2 regions of the Oricola thermophila genome follow, and region 1 is predicted to be linked to the other one. Evidence: predicted binding sites of a transcription regulator. Region 1 holds the regulator's gene; the other holds the start of a gene.

The links. Region 1 encodes HrcA, which represses chaperone genes, less so after heat shock. Its sites were predicted from a motif close to GTTAGCACTCNCNNNNNGNGAGTGCTAAC; they were not measured.
Region 2: the regulator HrcA is predicted to act here: its motif matches at 1,886-1,914, upstream of groES (co-chaperone GroES).

The regions. Positions count from the first base shown of each region.
Region 1 covers NZ_CP054836.1:3,227,906-3,235,759, forward strand. Annotated here, with positions in the region: gene HTY61_RS15510 (YifB family Mg chelatase-like AAA ATPase) at 1-147, opposite strand, end outside; gene gshB (glutathione synthase) at 242-1,180, opposite strand; gene HTY61_RS15520 (YraN family protein) at 1,238-1,615, opposite strand; gene rsmI (16S rRNA (cytidine(1402)-2'-O)-methyltransferase) at 1,599-2,495, opposite strand; gene hemW (radical SAM family heme chaperone HemW) at 2,492-3,694, opposite strand; gene rdgB (RdgB/HAM1 family non-canonical purine NTP pyrophosphatase) at 3,672-4,322, opposite strand; gene HTY61_RS15540 (VOC family protein) at 4,319-4,732, opposite strand; gene rph (ribonuclease PH) at 4,736-5,458, opposite strand; gene hrcA (heat-inducible transcriptional repressor HrcA) at 5,561-6,658, shown strand; gene grpE (nucleotide exchange factor GrpE) at 6,748-7,491, shown strand; gene HTY61_RS15560 (adenosine kinase) at 7,525-7,854, opposite strand, start outside.
Region 2 covers NZ_CP054836.1:2,597,949-2,605,802, reverse strand. Annotated here, with positions in the region: gene groL (chaperonin GroEL) at 1-1,489, opposite strand, end outside; gene groES (co-chaperone GroES) at 1,555-1,851, opposite strand; gene HTY61_RS12515 (TadE/TadG family type IV pilus assembly protein) at 2,019-3,506, opposite strand; gene HTY61_RS12510 (TadE/TadG family type IV pilus assembly protein) at 3,526-4,095, opposite strand; gene HTY61_RS12505 (TadE/TadG family type IV pilus assembly protein) at 4,148-4,714, opposite strand; gene HTY61_RS12500 (TIGR01459 family HAD-type hydrolase) at 4,958-5,812, shown strand; gene HTY61_RS12495 (bifunctional riboflavin kinase/FAD synthetase) at 5,809-6,810, shown strand; gene ileS (isoleucine--tRNA ligase) at 7,016-7,854, shown strand, end outside.

The sequences.
Region 1 (7,854 bases):
CTGGACGCGCTCGCGGCTCTCGGCCACCGCCTTGTCGGGCAGGCCGACGATATGCATGCTCATCTTGCCCGGCGCGACCATGACCTGGACGTCGACCGGCACCGCCTCGATGCCCTGGAATGCAACCGTGGATATGCGAGAAACCATGAGCCACCCCCCGCGGTTGCGGGACATTAAGACTCATTTTCCGGAACAGATCAAGAACGGATTCGCGGCTCGAAGGAAGGCAGGGAGGTCTCGGCTACCGCTTCGCCTCGACCGCGTCCCAGAACAGGGCGGCGATGTCGGCACCGCCGAACTTCTTCACCTCGCGGATGCCGGTGGGCGAGGTGACGTTGATCTCCGTCATCAGGCCGCCGATCACGTCGATGCCGACAAGGGTGAAGCCGCGCTCGCGCAGCGACGGGCCGATGCGGTCGCAGATCTCGCGCTCGCGGTCGGTCATCTGCGTCTCGACGGCCTTGCCGCCGACATGCATGTTGGAACGGGCGTCGTTCTCGTCGGGCACCCGGTTGATGGCGCCGACCGGCTCGCCGTCGATCAGGATGATGCGCTTGTCGCCGCCGCGCACGTCGTCGAGATAGCGCTGGACGATGATCGGCTCGCGCGTCAGCTGGCCGAACATCTCCATCAGGGACGTCAGGTTGCGGTCGCCGTCGCGCAGGTGGAAGACACCCGCGCCGCCATTGCCGTAGATGGGCTTCAGGATGATGTCGCCGAACTCGCGCCGGAAGGCCCAGATCTCCTCGAGATCCTTGGTGATCATGGTCTCCGGCATCAGGTCCGGGAACTCGGTGACGAAGATCTTCTCCGGCGAGTTGCGCACCCAGGCCGGGTCGTTGACGACCAGGGTTTCCGGGTGGATGCGCTCCAGCAGGTGGGTGGTGGTGATGTAGTTCATGTCGAAGGGCGGGTCCTGGCGCAGCAGCACCACGTCCATCTCCGACAGGTCGGTGCGCACGGGCGCGCCGAGGGTGAAGTGGTCGCCCTCGACATCGCGCACGGAAAGCGCCTCGATGCGGGCGACGACGCGACCGTCGCGCATGGTCAGCCGGTCCGGCGTGTAGTGGAACAGCTCGTGGCCGCGGGCCTGCGCCTCCAGGCAGAGGGCGAAGGTGGTGTCGCCGGCGATTTGGATGGTGGAGATGTGGTCCATCTGGACCGCGACCTTGAGAGCCATGGTGTTCCGTTCCTTCGACTGCGCGGGATACTTGGCGACTCCGGCGCGGAAAATCAATCAGGGATATATGCCCGGCACGTGCACCGGCCAGCGGCGCGGCAGCACCGCAACGAGATCGAAGCGCAGCGACAGGCGGCCGTGATCGGGCTGGCGGGACAGCCAGAGATCGGCGGCCGCCTCGATGCGGCGCAATGCGTAGGGCGTCACCGCGTCCATGGCCTCGGCGAGGGTCGGCCGCGCCTTGACCTCGACGATGGCCACGAGATCGCCGCGACGGGCGACGAGATCGATCTCGCCCGACGGCGTGCGGTAGCGGCGGGCCAGGATGCGGAAGCCCTTGAGCCGCAGGGCCCAGGCCGCGAGCCGCTCGCCGCGTTGGCCGCGGGCATAGGCCACGCGGCGCCTTCCCTTAGCCGGTTTACTTCCCGCGCCCATCCTTCAGCTCCAGCAGGCGCGCATAGAGGGCGGATTTCGGCTGGCCGGTGGCGGCGGCGGCCTCGCGGGCGGCCTTCGACACCGGCATGGTCTCGAGCAGGTCGCGCAGCATCGCGTCCGTCCGTTCCGGCGTCCATTCCGTATCGCCGGCCGGGGCGGGGGCGACCAGCAGAACGATCTCGCCACGGACCGTTTCGGAAGCGAAGCGATCCCTCAATTCGCCTGCCGTTCCGGTGCGGATCGTCTCGAAACGCTTGGTCAGCTCGCGGGCGACGCAGACCGGGCGATCCGGGCCCATAACGTCGACGATCGCGGAAAGCGACGCCTGCAGCCGGTTGGGGGACTCGAAGGCGACCAGGGTCGACGGCTCGCGCGCCAGCTCGGCCAGCCGGGCGCGGCGGGCAGATTCCTTTGCCGGCAAAAAGCCCACGAAGCGGAAATCGTCGCTGGGCAGGCCGGAGGCGGACAGCGCGGCCAGCGTCGCCGAGGCGCCGGGCACGGGAATGACGCGAATGCCCTCCGCACGCGCGGCGGAAACAAGGCGGTAGCCGGGATCGGAGACAAGCGGCGTGCCGGCGTCGGAGACGAGGGCGACCGAGCGGCCTTCGGCCAGCGCGGCGACCAGCTTCGGGCCGGCGGCACCGGCATTGTGCTCGTGATAGGCGACCGTCTTCCGGCGGATGCCGTAGCGATCGAGCAGGCGGCGGGTGACCCGGGTGTCCTCGCAGGCAAGCAGGTCCGCGGCGGCCAGCGTCTCCAGCGCGCGGATGGTGATGTCGCCCAGATTGCCGATCGGTGTGGCGACGACGTAGAGGCCGGGTTCCAGCGGCGGGGCGGCGATCTCGTGGCCGCCGACAATGAAGCTGCGGACCGCGCTCATGCCGCCAGCTCCGCGATCAGGGCATCGAGGACGCGACGCCCGGCCGGGGTGGCGCGCAGCCGGCTGTTCGATACCGGCTCGACCAGCCGCTCGCCCTGCAGCATGGCGAGACGGGCCGGATCGAAGGACCGGCCGGACAGCGCCTCGTAGCGGGCAAGATCGATGCCCTCGGCCAGCCGCAGGCCCATCAGCAGCATCTCGTCGCCCTGGGCGGCCGCATCGAGCATCTCCTCATCGACGACGCCATGGCCGGCTTCCGCCACCCTTTCCGCCCAGCGCTCGGGGATGCGCTCCGCTATGGTGACGCGCTTCCTCCCGTCCCCGCCGGCAAAGCGGCCATGGGCGCCCGGACCCGTGCCGACATAGTCGCCATAGCGCCAGTAGGTGAGGTTGTGGCGCGATTCCGCGCCGGGCACGGCATGGTTGGAGATCTCGTAGGCCGGAAGGCCGAGCTCCGCGGTGACGGCATGGGTGAGATCGTAAAGATCGGCGGCAAGATCGGCATCCGGCAGGGCCAGCCTCCCGGCCTCGAACAGGGCGCGGAAGGGCGTGCCCTCCTCCATGGTCAGCTGGTAGAGCGACAGGTGATCGGCGGCGAGGCCGACGGCGCGGCGCAGCTCCGCCTCCCATGCGGCGAGCGCCTGGCCGGGGCGGGCATAGATCAGGTCGAAGGACAGGCGGGGGAAGGTTGCACGGGCCATGTCGATGGCACGGAGCGCCTCCTCCGTGTCATGCAGGCGGCCGAGGAATTTCAGGTCGGCGTCGTTCAGCGCCTGCACGCCCAACGACAGCCGGTTCACGCCCGCGGACCGATAGCCGGCAAAGCGCCCGGCATCGGCGGAGGACGGGTTGGCCTCCATGGTGATCTCGATGCCGGCGGGCAGGCCCCAGAGCGCGTCGGCCGTCTCCAGAAGGGCGGCGACGGTGGCCGGTTCCATCAGCGAGGGCGTGCCGCCGCCGACGAAGACGGATGTCACCTCGCGCGGGCCGGTCCAGCCGCGCATGGTCTCCATCTCGCGGCGGAAGGCGGCGAGGAAGGCCGCCTGGTCGACGCCCGCATGGCGGACATGGGAGTTGAAGTCGCAATAGGGGCACTTGGCCGCGCAGAAGGGCCAGTGGATATAGACGCCGAAGCCCGGCGTGCCGTCGTCGCCGTTCACCGGGGACCGGGCGGGATCACGTGACGCCAAGGCATTCATGCGCGAATTTCCGGAAGGCGCGGGCGCGGTGCGACAGGGCATCCGCATCGCCGGGCTTCCAGCCATGTTTCTGCTCGGCGGTCATCTCGCCGAAGGTGACATCGTGGCCGTCCGGCATGAAGACCGGATCGTAGCCGAAGCCGAGATCGCCACGCGGCGGCCATACCAGCGTGCCCTCGACCTCGCCGCGGAAATACTCGACATGGCCGTCGGGAAAGGCAAGGCAGAGCACGGAGACGAAACGGGCGGTGCGATCCGCAGGCGCGGTGGCACCCCTCTCGGCCAGCTTCTCCTCGACATTGCGCATGGCCATGGCGAAGTCGCGGCTGCCGTCGGGCAGTTGCGCCCAGTCGGCGGTATGGACGCCGGGCGCGCCGTCAAGGGCGTCGACGCACAGGCCGGAATCGTCGGAGAGCGCCGGCAGGCCGGTGGCCTCCATGGCCGCTACGGCCTTGGTGCGGGCATTCTCCTCGAAGGTGGTGCCGTGCTCCGGCGGCTCGGCAAGACCCAGCTCGCCGGCCGAGGTCACGTCGAAACCGAAAGGACCGACGAGATCGCGCATCTCGGCGAGCTTGCCGGCGTTGTGGGTGGCGAGCACGAGCTTGCCGGGTTCGAGCTTGCGGGTCATTCCAGTCCCCAGAGTTTCGGTTCCGCGATCTCGAGGCTGTTGCCCGCGGGATCGCGGAAATAGATCGAACGGGCGCCGTTGGGCCAGCGGAAATCGGCCTCGATCTCCACGCCCGCCGCCTCCAGATGCGCCCGCCAGGCATCGATTTCCACCGGATCGACCCTGAAACAGGCGTGGCCCGGACCATGCGCGCCGTGCGCCGGCACGGGCATTGCCGGGTCGGAGGGCGGGACGGCGGTCCGTTCCGGGTTGAACAGGAGCAGCACGCCCTTTCCGCAGGCGAAGAAGACGTGGCGTCCCTCGACGCGGGCGATGCGATCGAGCCCCATCACGGAGCCGTAGAAGCGCTCGGCGGCCTCAAGGTCGGCCACGTAGAGCGCCGTCTCGAGGATGCCGTCGAGGCGCGGCACGGCTCAGGCCCCGATCGCCTGCTTCTGCAGCTCGACGAGCTGCGCGATCGCCGATTCGGCCTGCGCGAAAAGCATGTCGAACTGCGCGCGGGAAAAGGGCGCGCCCTCGCCGGTGCCCTGGATCTCGACGATGCCGCCAGCACCCGTCATGACGAAGTTGGCGTCGGTCTCGGCCTCGGAATCCTCGGCATAGTCGAGGTCGGTGACGGCTGTGCCCCGGTAGATGCCGCAGGAAATGGCCGCGACGTGATCCCTCAGAACGCGCGTCTTCGACGCCATCTGGCGCTGGTGCATCCAGTCGAGGCAGTCATGCAGCGCGATCCAGCCGCCGGTGATCGAGGCGGTGCGGGTGCCGCCGTCGGCCTGCAACACGTCGCAGTCGATGGTGATCTGGCGCTCGCCGAGCGCCTCGAGATCGACAACGGCGCGCATGGAACGGCCGATCAGGCGCTGGATCTCCAGCGTGCGCCCGCCCTGCTTGCCCGACGCCGCCTCGCGGCGCATGCGGTCTCCGGTGGAACGCGGCAACATGCCGTATTCGGCGGTGACCCAGCCGCGCCCGGTGTTGCGCATCCAGCCGGGCACGCGCTCCTCCAGGCTCGCCGTGCAGAGAACGTGGGTGTCGCCGAACTTGACCAGGCAGGAGCCCTCGGCGTGCTTGGAGACGCCGCGTTCGAAGGAGATGGTGCGCATCTGGTCGGGCATGCGCCCGGACGGTCTGGCCATGGGTAATCCTCGCGATTTTCAACTGCCGGGGTTCTAGAGCAATGGCCGCGACATGCCTAGGACCAATTGTTTTGTTTGCGGATGGACACACTATATACAGGCATGACAAGCGTAACGCCGATGACCAAGATGCTGTCCAATAGCGAAATCAGCTCAGAGCTCGACGAACGGTCGCGCGAGATCTTCCGGCTGATCGTCGAGACCTATCTCGAGGAAGGCGAGCCGCTGGGCTCGCGCAACCTGTCGAAGAAGCTGCCGATGTCGCTGTCGCCGGCATCGGTGCGCAACGTCATGGCCGACCTGGAATCGCTCGGCCTGATCTATTCGCCGCATGTCTCGGCCGGACGGCTGCCGACCGAGCAGGGCCTGCGCTTCTTCGTCGATGCCTTCATGGATATCGGCGAGGTGAGCGAATCCGAGCGCGAGCTCATCGAGTCGCAGATCGCGCGCGACGGCGCCGAGAAGTCGATGGAGAGGCTGCTCACGGACGCCAGCCAGATGCTGTCGGGCCTCTCGCGCGGCGCGGGCCTCGTGCTCGCAACCAAGCGCGAAGGCATACTGAAACACATCGAGTTCATCCGGCTCGAGGAAAACAAGGCCCTGGCCGTGCTGGTGTGGGACAATGGCGACGTGGAGAACCGCGTCATCACGGTGCCCGCCGGGACGACCGCCGCACAGCTGGCGGAGGCGGCGAACTATCTCAACCACTATGGCCGCGACCACAGCCTTTCGGAGGCACGGCAGATCATCGAGCAGCGCCAGGAGGCGCTGCGCTCGGAGGTCGACGCGATCAGCGCGGACCTGATCTCGCGCGGGCTCGCCGTGTGGTCCGGCACCGAGGCCGGCCAACCGGCGCAGCTGATCGTGCGCGGACGCTCCAACCTGATCGAGAACGTGCAGGACAAGGAGCAGATCGAGCGGCTGAAGCTGCTGTTCGACGAGCTGGAGCGGAAGGACGAGATCGTGCGCATGCTGGAGCTCACGGAAGCCGGCTCGGGCGTGAAGATCTTCATCGGCTCGGAAAACCGGCTCTTCTCGCTGTCCGGCTCGTCGCTGGTGGTCGCGCCCTACCGCGATTCCAGCCGCCACGTGGTCGGCGCCATCGGCATCATCGGCCCGACCCGGCTGAACTATGCGCGCATCGTGCCGGTGGTGGACTACACGGCGCAGCTGATCAGCAAGCTGATGGAGAAGGGCTAGGGGAATCCGGCCCCTGCCCTTGATTTTTGCCGACCGAACATCGATATCGCCGTCAAAACATTTCCCTGACAACCATGGACGACATCCAGATGGCTGACGACAACAAGGCGCCTGAAGAGACCGTGCGCAGCACGGCAAATCCGCAGGATCGCGAAGCGCTGAAACGCGCTGCCGACGAAATCCTGAAGAAGGGCAAGACGCCGGAAACGGAAGACAAATCGGCCTGGGCGACGGACGAGGCAAACGACGGGACCTACGGACCCGACGGCACCTCCGGCGAGGAAGCACGCAATATCGAGGACGAGATCGCGGCGATCCAGTCGGAGAATGCCGAGATGAAGGACCGGTTGCTGCGGCTGGCCGCCGACATGGAGAACCTGCGCCGGCGCACCGCACGCGAGGTGCAGGACGCACGCGCCTTCGCGATCTCCAAGTTCGCCGCCGACATGCTGAGCGTCGCCGACAACCTGCGTCGCGCGCTCGAACACGTCACGCAGGAACAGCGCGAGACCGCCGACGAGACGCTGAAGAACCTGCTGGAAGGCGTCGAACTGACCGAGCGCGAGATGCACGCGACCCTGGAGCGCCACGGCGTCAGCAAGCTGGAACCGGAAGGCCAGAAGTTCGACCCCAATTTCCACGAGGCGCTTTTCGAGGTGCCCAATCCGGACGTGCCGAACAACACGGTGGTGCAGGTTGTGCAGGCCGGCTACCAGATTTCCGGCCGCGTGCTGCGACCGGCCAAGGTCGGCGTTGCGAAGGGCGGCCCGAAACAGGCAGCCCCGGAAGCCGAACCCGGCGCGCCGAACCCGGAAGCCGAAAAGGACGCCTGACGAAAGGGGCCGCGCAAGCGGCCCTTTTTCTTGTCAGGCCTTCACAAGGCCGGCATCGATGGCCGCCTGGCGCAGCGAGACCTGCGGGCGCGGACCGATCTGCTGGATGACGACGGCCGCCGCCAGCGAACCGAGATGCGCGCAGTCCTCCAGCGAACGGCCCTGCGTGTAGCCGTAGAGGAAACCCGCGGCGTAGAGATCGCCCGCGCCGGTGGTATCGACGAGCCTTTCGATCGGCATGGCCGAGACGCTGGCCGTCTCGCGCCGGCTCATGGCCGCCGAGCCCTTTTCCGACCGGGTGACGACGGCGAGGCTGCAATCGTCGCGCATGGCCGTGATGGCGGTCTCGAAATCGGCGGTCTG
Region 2 (7,854 bases), 630 kb from region 1:
CCGGGTCGACGATGCCCATCTTGATCATGTCGCCATATTCGCCGGTCTGGGCGTTGAAGCCGTAGGTGTCCGACGCCTGGTCGAGGATCTTGCCGGCGACGATGGAGGCTTCCTCGCCCGCGTTGGTCGCGATCTGGCGAGCCGGAGCCTGCAGTGCGCGGCGGACGATGTTGATGCCGGCGTCCTGGTCGGCATTCGCGCCCTTGACCGACAGCGCACCCGATGCGCGCAGCAGCGCGGTGCCGCCGCCCGGGACGATGCCTTCCTCGACGGCCGCGCGGGTCGCGTTCAGGGCGTCGTCGACGCGGTCCTTGCGCTCCTTCACCTCGACCTCGGTCGCACCGCCGACGCGGATCACCGCGACGCCGCCGGCGAGCTTGGCAAGGCGCTCCTGCAGCTTCTCGCGGTCGTAGTCGGAGGTGGTCTCCTCGATCTGGGCCTTGATCTGGTTGACGCGGCCCTCGATGTCGGACTTCTCGCCGGCGCCGTCCACGATCGTGGTCTCTTCCTTGGTGATGGAGACCTTCTTGGCCGTGCCGAGCATGTCGAGCGTGACGTTCTCGAGCTTGATGCCGAGATCCTCGGAGATCACCTGGCCGCCGGTGAGGATGGCGATGTCCTCGAGCATGGCCTTGCGACGGTCGCCGAAGCCCGGAGCCTTGACGGCAGCGATCTTCAGGCCGCCGCGCAGCTTGTTGACGACGAGCGTGGCCAGGGCCTCGCCCTCGACATCTTCAGCGATGATGAGCAGCGGACGCGAGGACTGCACGACGGATTCGAGAACCGGCAGCATGGCCTGCAGGTTGGAAAGCTTCTTCTCGTGCAGCAGGATGTACGGGTCTTCGAGCTCTGCGACCATCTTTTCCGGATTGGTCACGAAGTAGGGCGAGAGGTAGCCGCGGTCGAACTGCATGCCCTCGACGACTTCCAGCTCGGTCTCGGCGGTCTTGGCCTCCTCGACGGTGATGACGCCCTCGTTGCCGACCTTCTGCATCGCCTCGGCGATCATCGAACCGATTTCGCTCTCGCCGTTGGCCGAGATGGTGCCGACCTGGGCGACTTCCTCGGAGGTCTTGATCTTGGTTGCCTTCTTCTGCAGCTCGGCGACGACTTCCGAAACGGCGAGGTCGATGCCGCGCTTCAGGTCCATCGGGTTCATGCCGGCGGCAACGGCCTTGTGGCCTTCCTGGACGATGGACTGGGCGAGAACGGTCGCGGTGGTGGTGCCGTCACCGGCGATGTCGTTGGTCTTGGAAGCGACCTCGCGCAGCATCTGCGCGCCCATGTTCTCGAACTTGTCCTCGAGCTCGATTTCCTTGGCGACGGAAACGCCGTCCTTGGTGATGCGCGGCGCGCCGAAGGACTTGTCGATGACGACGTTGCGGCCCTTGGGGCCGAGCGTGACCTTCACCGCGTCGGCGAGGATGTTGACGCCGTCCAGCATGCGCTCGCGCGCGGTACGGCCGAATTTGACTTCTTTGGCTGACATGGTTGGATAACTCCCGGGCTTTTCGCCCAATCAGAACTTACTGGAAAGGATGACGGGTTCCGGCCTCAGCCGACGATTCCCATGATGTCGGCTTCCTTCATGATCAGAAGGTCTTCGCCGTTGATCTTGACTTCCGTGCCCGACCACTTGCCGAACAGGATGCGGTCGCCGACCTTGACGTCGAGTTCGACCAGCTTGCCGTTCTCGTCGCGCGCGCCCGGACCGACGGCGACAACTTCGCCTTCCGACGGCTTCTCTTTTGCGGTATCCGGGATGATGATGCCGCCTGCGGTCTTTTCCTCGGATTCGACGCGGCGCACGACGACGCGGTCGTGCAACGGACGGAATTTCATCTCTGCCATTGACCTGTACCTTGTAAATGTTGGCGTGAAATCTATTAGCACTCGCTCCTGTCGAGTGCTAGCGGGGAGGACATAGTGACGCCGACAGGCCGAGTCAAGGATGGGCCGGCCATGCGGAGAACATGGTAAACGCGGCCGCCACCGATCCGGGCGGCGACCGCAGGCCGCTACTTGACGATGCGCAGCTTGGACAGCTCGGCGCCGATGGCACCGAAGGCGCTCTCCAGCGTCGCCCTGCCGGGCGCATGGTAGTACTTGCCGGGATCGGTGGCGCAGTCCTGGAACAGCGTTTTCGTACTCGAGCTCGGGCTGGATCCGAAGGTCACCGTGTAGACGATTATGTCCTGGTTTTTCGCCGTCGTGCACAGCGTCTTCAGCCGCTGGTCGACGATTCCCTTGGCCGTGTTCTTGTTCGTCGTGTGGAATATCTCGTTGGCCTGCGCCTCGCCGAGTCGGCCGTAGCCGGTATAGTCGGAAGCGCCGGGGTGGGCCTTGTTCGGCCCGGCATCGCCGGGCAGGTCGTAGAACAGGTTGTCGCCATCGGTCATGATCATGATCGCCTTGCGCCAGCGTGGGCTGTCCCACAGCGTCGCCCCTGTCTTCGGGTCGATCTCCGTGCTTTCGTCGAACGGCTCGCCGGGCGATAGCGTGCGGATACCCCAGGCCATGCCGATGTCGCCGAGGGTGCCGCCGCGGTTCCAGGCCGTCAGCGCGTCGACGGCCGCCGAGACGGTGGCGTAGGAATTGGTCAGGGGTGTGATCGGGGTCGGGCAGCCGATATTCGGGCCGGTGATGCCGTTGGAATCGCGCTCGCCGCCGGGGATGATCGAGTCCGGGTCGTCGAGGTCGTAATCGTTGTCGTCGTCATCCGGATACCAGAACGGCTGCCACTTCTCGACGTCTGGTCCGGTGTCGGCGATCGAGTTGGCGCCGCTGCGTTCCAGCACGCAACCCTTCCACTTGGTCTTGTCGTCCGGGTCGCGCTCGCCATAGGGGTGGGAGGGATCCACGATCGATTCCGCCTCCTCGCCCGGATTGACCACGGATGCATAGGGCACGATGGCGACGCGGAGATCCTCCGGGTCGCTTTCGCCGTCGAAGACCGCGTCGACCAGGATGTCCGAGGCGCTGCGCAGGGCCTCGATCTTCGAACCGCTCCACATCGAACCGGTATTGTCGAGCACCAGGCTGACGAGCAGGCCGCCGCCGGCGCGCTTCACGGTCGTCGTCACCGCCACCTCGACTTCCGTGACCGCGAAGATCGACATGAACAGCGTCTCCATCGAGGCCTGGCCGTTCACGGTGATCTCGTCGCCGGAAGTGCTGGTGGAAACCGAGGTCAGGGCGGCATCGTCGAGCGTGAAATTCTGTTCGACGAATTTCTCGGCCAGCGCGTCGATCGTGTCCTGATCCTCGTAGACGGTCGCCACGGCCAGCGCCGCGGCGTCGACCGCCGATTGCAGGTGATACTGCGTCAGCAGGAACCGCGAACCGTCGATGGAGAAGCCCACCGCGCCGAGCAGCGGAATGAGCAGTATGGCAAAATTCACCGCCATCGCGCCGCGGCCATCGTCCAACAGGTCGCGCAGCCGCTCCAGCAGGCGCTTGTTTCGGCGTGTCGGGACAGGTCGGTTGCGGTTCATGTCTTTGTTCATGTCGGCGCCTCCCGGACAATCATTCCGGCGGGATGTAATCCCAGTCGGGATCGGTTTCGGAGACATTGCCGTCCATCGCGATCGCGCGCGTTTCGCGCGGCCGGAAATAGACGACGGTCGAGATTTCGCGGGAATCGGATTCCCAGATGAAGTTGAACGGGCTCGAATAGGTCATGTGCGCCTCCAGTCGCAGCACGGTGTCTGCCGGCAGGCCCATGCCCGTGACCTCCTCGACACCGAAGACCCGGGGCGCGCCCCCGGCCGAACGCGTCCACAACAGGACCGGTGTGCCATCCGCCTTGAAGCCGATGGAGGAGACGTGGATGTCGATCTTGTGGTCCGGGTCGAAGCCCTCGATCATCTGGTCGGCGGCGTTGAGGATTGTCGTGATGGAAGCCGTTGTCAGCGTCGGTTCGCGGGCGAGCAGGTCTCCGGCCTGGTGCACGTATCGGCGGAACTGGTCCTCGGTCGCGTGTTCAACATAGACCTCTGCCAGGCCGAAGGACATCAGCAGGATCACCGGCAGCAGGAGAACGAACTCGGTCGCCGCCACGCCGCGCCGGTCGGCGGCAAGCCTCGTCGCTTGCATGCGCAAGATCCGGATCGGCCAATAATGTTTGTGCAGAATGCCCATCGCGACCTCAGAACGGCTCGTTCTTGAAAATCGAGAACCCGACCAGGATGACCGGCTTGCCGTCGGGCTGCAGGATGTCGGTCAGGAAGGGCGTGATGAACTTGTGCGTCGCCGAGGCCCGCATCGCCGTGATCTGGGACGTTCCCCCCGGTTGGAAGACGAAATTGGTCGGCTTGCCGTTCTCGTCGAATGCGGGATCGGGAAACGTGACGTCGGCAACGGTTGCGAACGACCGCACGTCGAGATGGACCTTGGAGCAGTCGAATACGATCTCCGCCGTGTCGCATACGACGGCATCGAAATCGTCCTTCGGCGTGTCGCTCTTCTGGATTTCTCCGGTCTGCAGTCCGCGCCCGGCCTGGCTGAGGACGTATTTCAGGTGGCTCTGCTTGTAGTAGTAAACCGACGTCTCGATGATGGTGAAGACGAGGAACAGGAAGACCGGAGCGATCATGCCGAATTCCATGGCGGTGGCACCGGCCACGTTTCGCCGGTAACCGCCGAGTGCATGGCGGGTACGCTGGACGGTCCTTCTTGCGCCGCCCCACAATCCTATCTGGCGCAAACTTTCCATCGGTCACGGCATCCGTTCGGAGAATCGTGCATACCAGCGGCTGCTTTTTTTCGGGTTCACGACGACACCCGCATTCGCTGTGCCGCTTTCACCGCCCGTTAACGAAATCGGGGCGCGGCGGGGCGATGCTGTGGCTTCCATTTGCGGCCGAAACGCTCTAATCCGACCGGCAGGAACCGGCACTTTGACGTCGGTGAAGGGAAATGGCGGCCGCGCGCCGCACTACGAGCGGGATGTTGGGCCTTGGACATACGTCAGATCGCGAACCTGGCTGAGATTTCCGGCGGTTACGACGCCGTGTTTTGCGACGTATGGGGCGTGCTCCACAACGGCGTGCGGTCCTGGCCGGCGGCATGGAAGGCGCTCGCCGCGGCCCGGGAGGCGGGCAAGGCGGTCGTGCTGATCACCAACGCGCCCCGGCCCGCCGGACCGGTATCCGAGCAGCTGGCGAGCCTTGGCGTGCCGGATGAGGCGTATGACGACATCGTCACCTCCGGCGACGTGACGCGCGCGCTGATCAGCGAGGGCGCCCGCTTGGTGTTCCATATCGGGCCGGACCGCGATACCTCGCTCTATGACGGACTCGACGTGGAACTGGTCGAGGAGCGCGAGGCATCGGCCGTGGTCTGCACCGGGCTTTTCGATGACAATACCGAGACGCCGGCGGATTACGGGGAACTGCTGCAGCGCCTGCGCGCCCGCAACCTGCCTTTCATCTGCGCCAATCCGGACATTGTCGTCGAGCGGGGCGACCGGCTGATCTACTGCGCCGGTGCGCTGGCCAAGGACTACGGGCTGATGGGCGGGCGCACGCTGATCGCCGGAAAGCCGCATGCCCCGATCTACCGCGAGGCGATGGCACGCGCGGCCAAGGTGCTCGGCCGTGAGGTCGGGCGCGACCGCGTTCTTGCCATCGGTGACGGCCTGACCACGGACGTCAAGGGCGCGATGGATTACGGCATCGACCTCCTGTTCATTTCCGACGGCATTCATGCGCGCGAATACGGGACGCCGGGCAATCCGGACCCCGAGAAGCTTGCCGCCCATCTCGACGGTTTCGGTGCGCATCCGGTCGCCACGATGAAGAATCTCGCATGAACGGAGCTGCCGTGACGTTTCGATATTCGTCCCTGCAGGATCTTCCCGACCGGCTGCGCGGCGCCGTCATCGCCATCGGCAATTTCGACGGCGTGCATCGCGGCCACCAGACGGTGCTGGAAACGGCGCTCGGCTTCGCGCGCGAACATGATTGCCCGGCGCTGGTATTGACCTTCGAGCCGCATCCGCGCCGGCTGTTCCAGCCCGACCGTCCCCTGTTCCGCATCACGCCCGCGGCGATGAAGGCCCACATTCTCGGCCGGCTGGGCTTCGATGGTGTTGTCGAGCTGGCTTTCACGCGCGAGTTTGCCGGGCTGACGGCCGACCAGTTCGTCGACGAGATCCTGGTCGGCGGGTTTGCCGCGCGGCAGGTCGTCACGGGCTTCGACTTCCATTTCGGCAGGAACCGCCAGGGCGGTCCGGCCTTCCTGATGGAGGCGGGCGAGACGCGCGGCTTCCACGTCACGCTTGTCGATGCGTTCCGCGACGAGGTCGCCGAGGTCGTCTCGTCGAGCCGGGTACGCGAGCGACTGGGCTCGGGCGACCTCGCGGGCGCCAACGACCTGCTCGGCTACCGTTACCGGGTGGCCGGCGAGGTCGTGCGCGGCAAGCAGCTCGGCCGCACGCTCGGTTTTCCCACCGCGAACATGGCGCTGCCGGACGACGTCATGCTTCGCCACGGCATCTATGCGGTCCGGTTCATCCGCGCGGACGGTTCGATCCATGACGGCGTGGCCAGCTTCGGGCGCCGGCCGACCGTGGACGAGGACGGAGCCGCGCTGCTGGAGACCCATGTCTTCGGATTCGACGAGGAGATCTATGGCGAGACCTGCACGGTCGCGCTGTGCGCGTTCCTGCGCGACGAGGAGAAATTCGACACCCTGGAAGCCCTGACGGAGCAGATGCGCAGGGACGCCGAGGAGGCGCGTGCGATCCTCTCCGCCCTGCAGCCCCTGTCCGGTCTCGATCGCGAACTGACCTTTGCCGACGGCGCGTAGCGTCGGGGCCTTTTCATGGCGTCTTCACATTGCTAAAAGCCGCGTCATGATGACGGCCTTTTTCGCCATATTCCGAATTATCGGCCCGGCCTGCCGCTGACGCCGCGCCGCAGGACCGGGTAAACGCGCATTTTTTCGCGCACGCCATCCGATTTTCCGTTATTGACGCTGCAGCTTCACCGCAGCCTGAGACGAATGCAGACGAATGACCGATTCCGCTGATACCAAAGAGCTGGACTATTCCGGCACGCTTTTCCTGCCGCAGACGGAGTTCCCGATGCGCGCCGGCCTTCCGAAGAAGGAGCCGGAGATCGTTGCCCGCTGGCAGGAGATGGGCCTCTACAAGAAGCTGCGCGAAGCCGCCCGTGGCCGCCCGCGCTATGTTCTCCATGACGGCCCGCCCTACGCCAACGGCAACATCCACATCGGCCACGCGCTCAACAAGATCCTGAAGGATGTCATCACGCGCTCCTTCCAGATGCGCGGCTACGATTCCAACTATGTGCCTGGCTGGGACTGCCACGGCCTGCCGATCGAGTGGAAGATCGAGGAGCAGTACCGCGCCAAGGGCAGGAACAAGGACGAGGTGCCGGTCAACGAGTTCCGCAAGGAATGCCGCGACTTCGCCGCCCACTGGATCAAGGTGCAGACCGAGGAATTCCTGCGGCTGGGCATTGTCGGGGATTTCGACAATCCCTACACGACGATGAATTTCCACGCCGAGGCGCGCATCGCCGGCGAACTGCTGAAATTCGCCATGTCGGGCCAGCTCTATCGCGGCTCGAAACCGGTGATGTGGTCGGTTGTGGAACGCACGGCCCTGGCCGAGGCCGAGGTCGAGTACCAGGACCACGAGTCCGACACGATCTGGGTGAAGTTCCCGGTAACGCAGGGGCCCGATGACCTGTTGGGCAACTTCGTCGTCATCTGGACGACCACGCCCTGGACGATTCCCGGCAACCGCGCCATCGCCTATTCCTCGCGCATCGCCTACGGCCTTTACGAGGTCACGGCGGCGGAGAATGATTTCGGTCCGCAACCGGG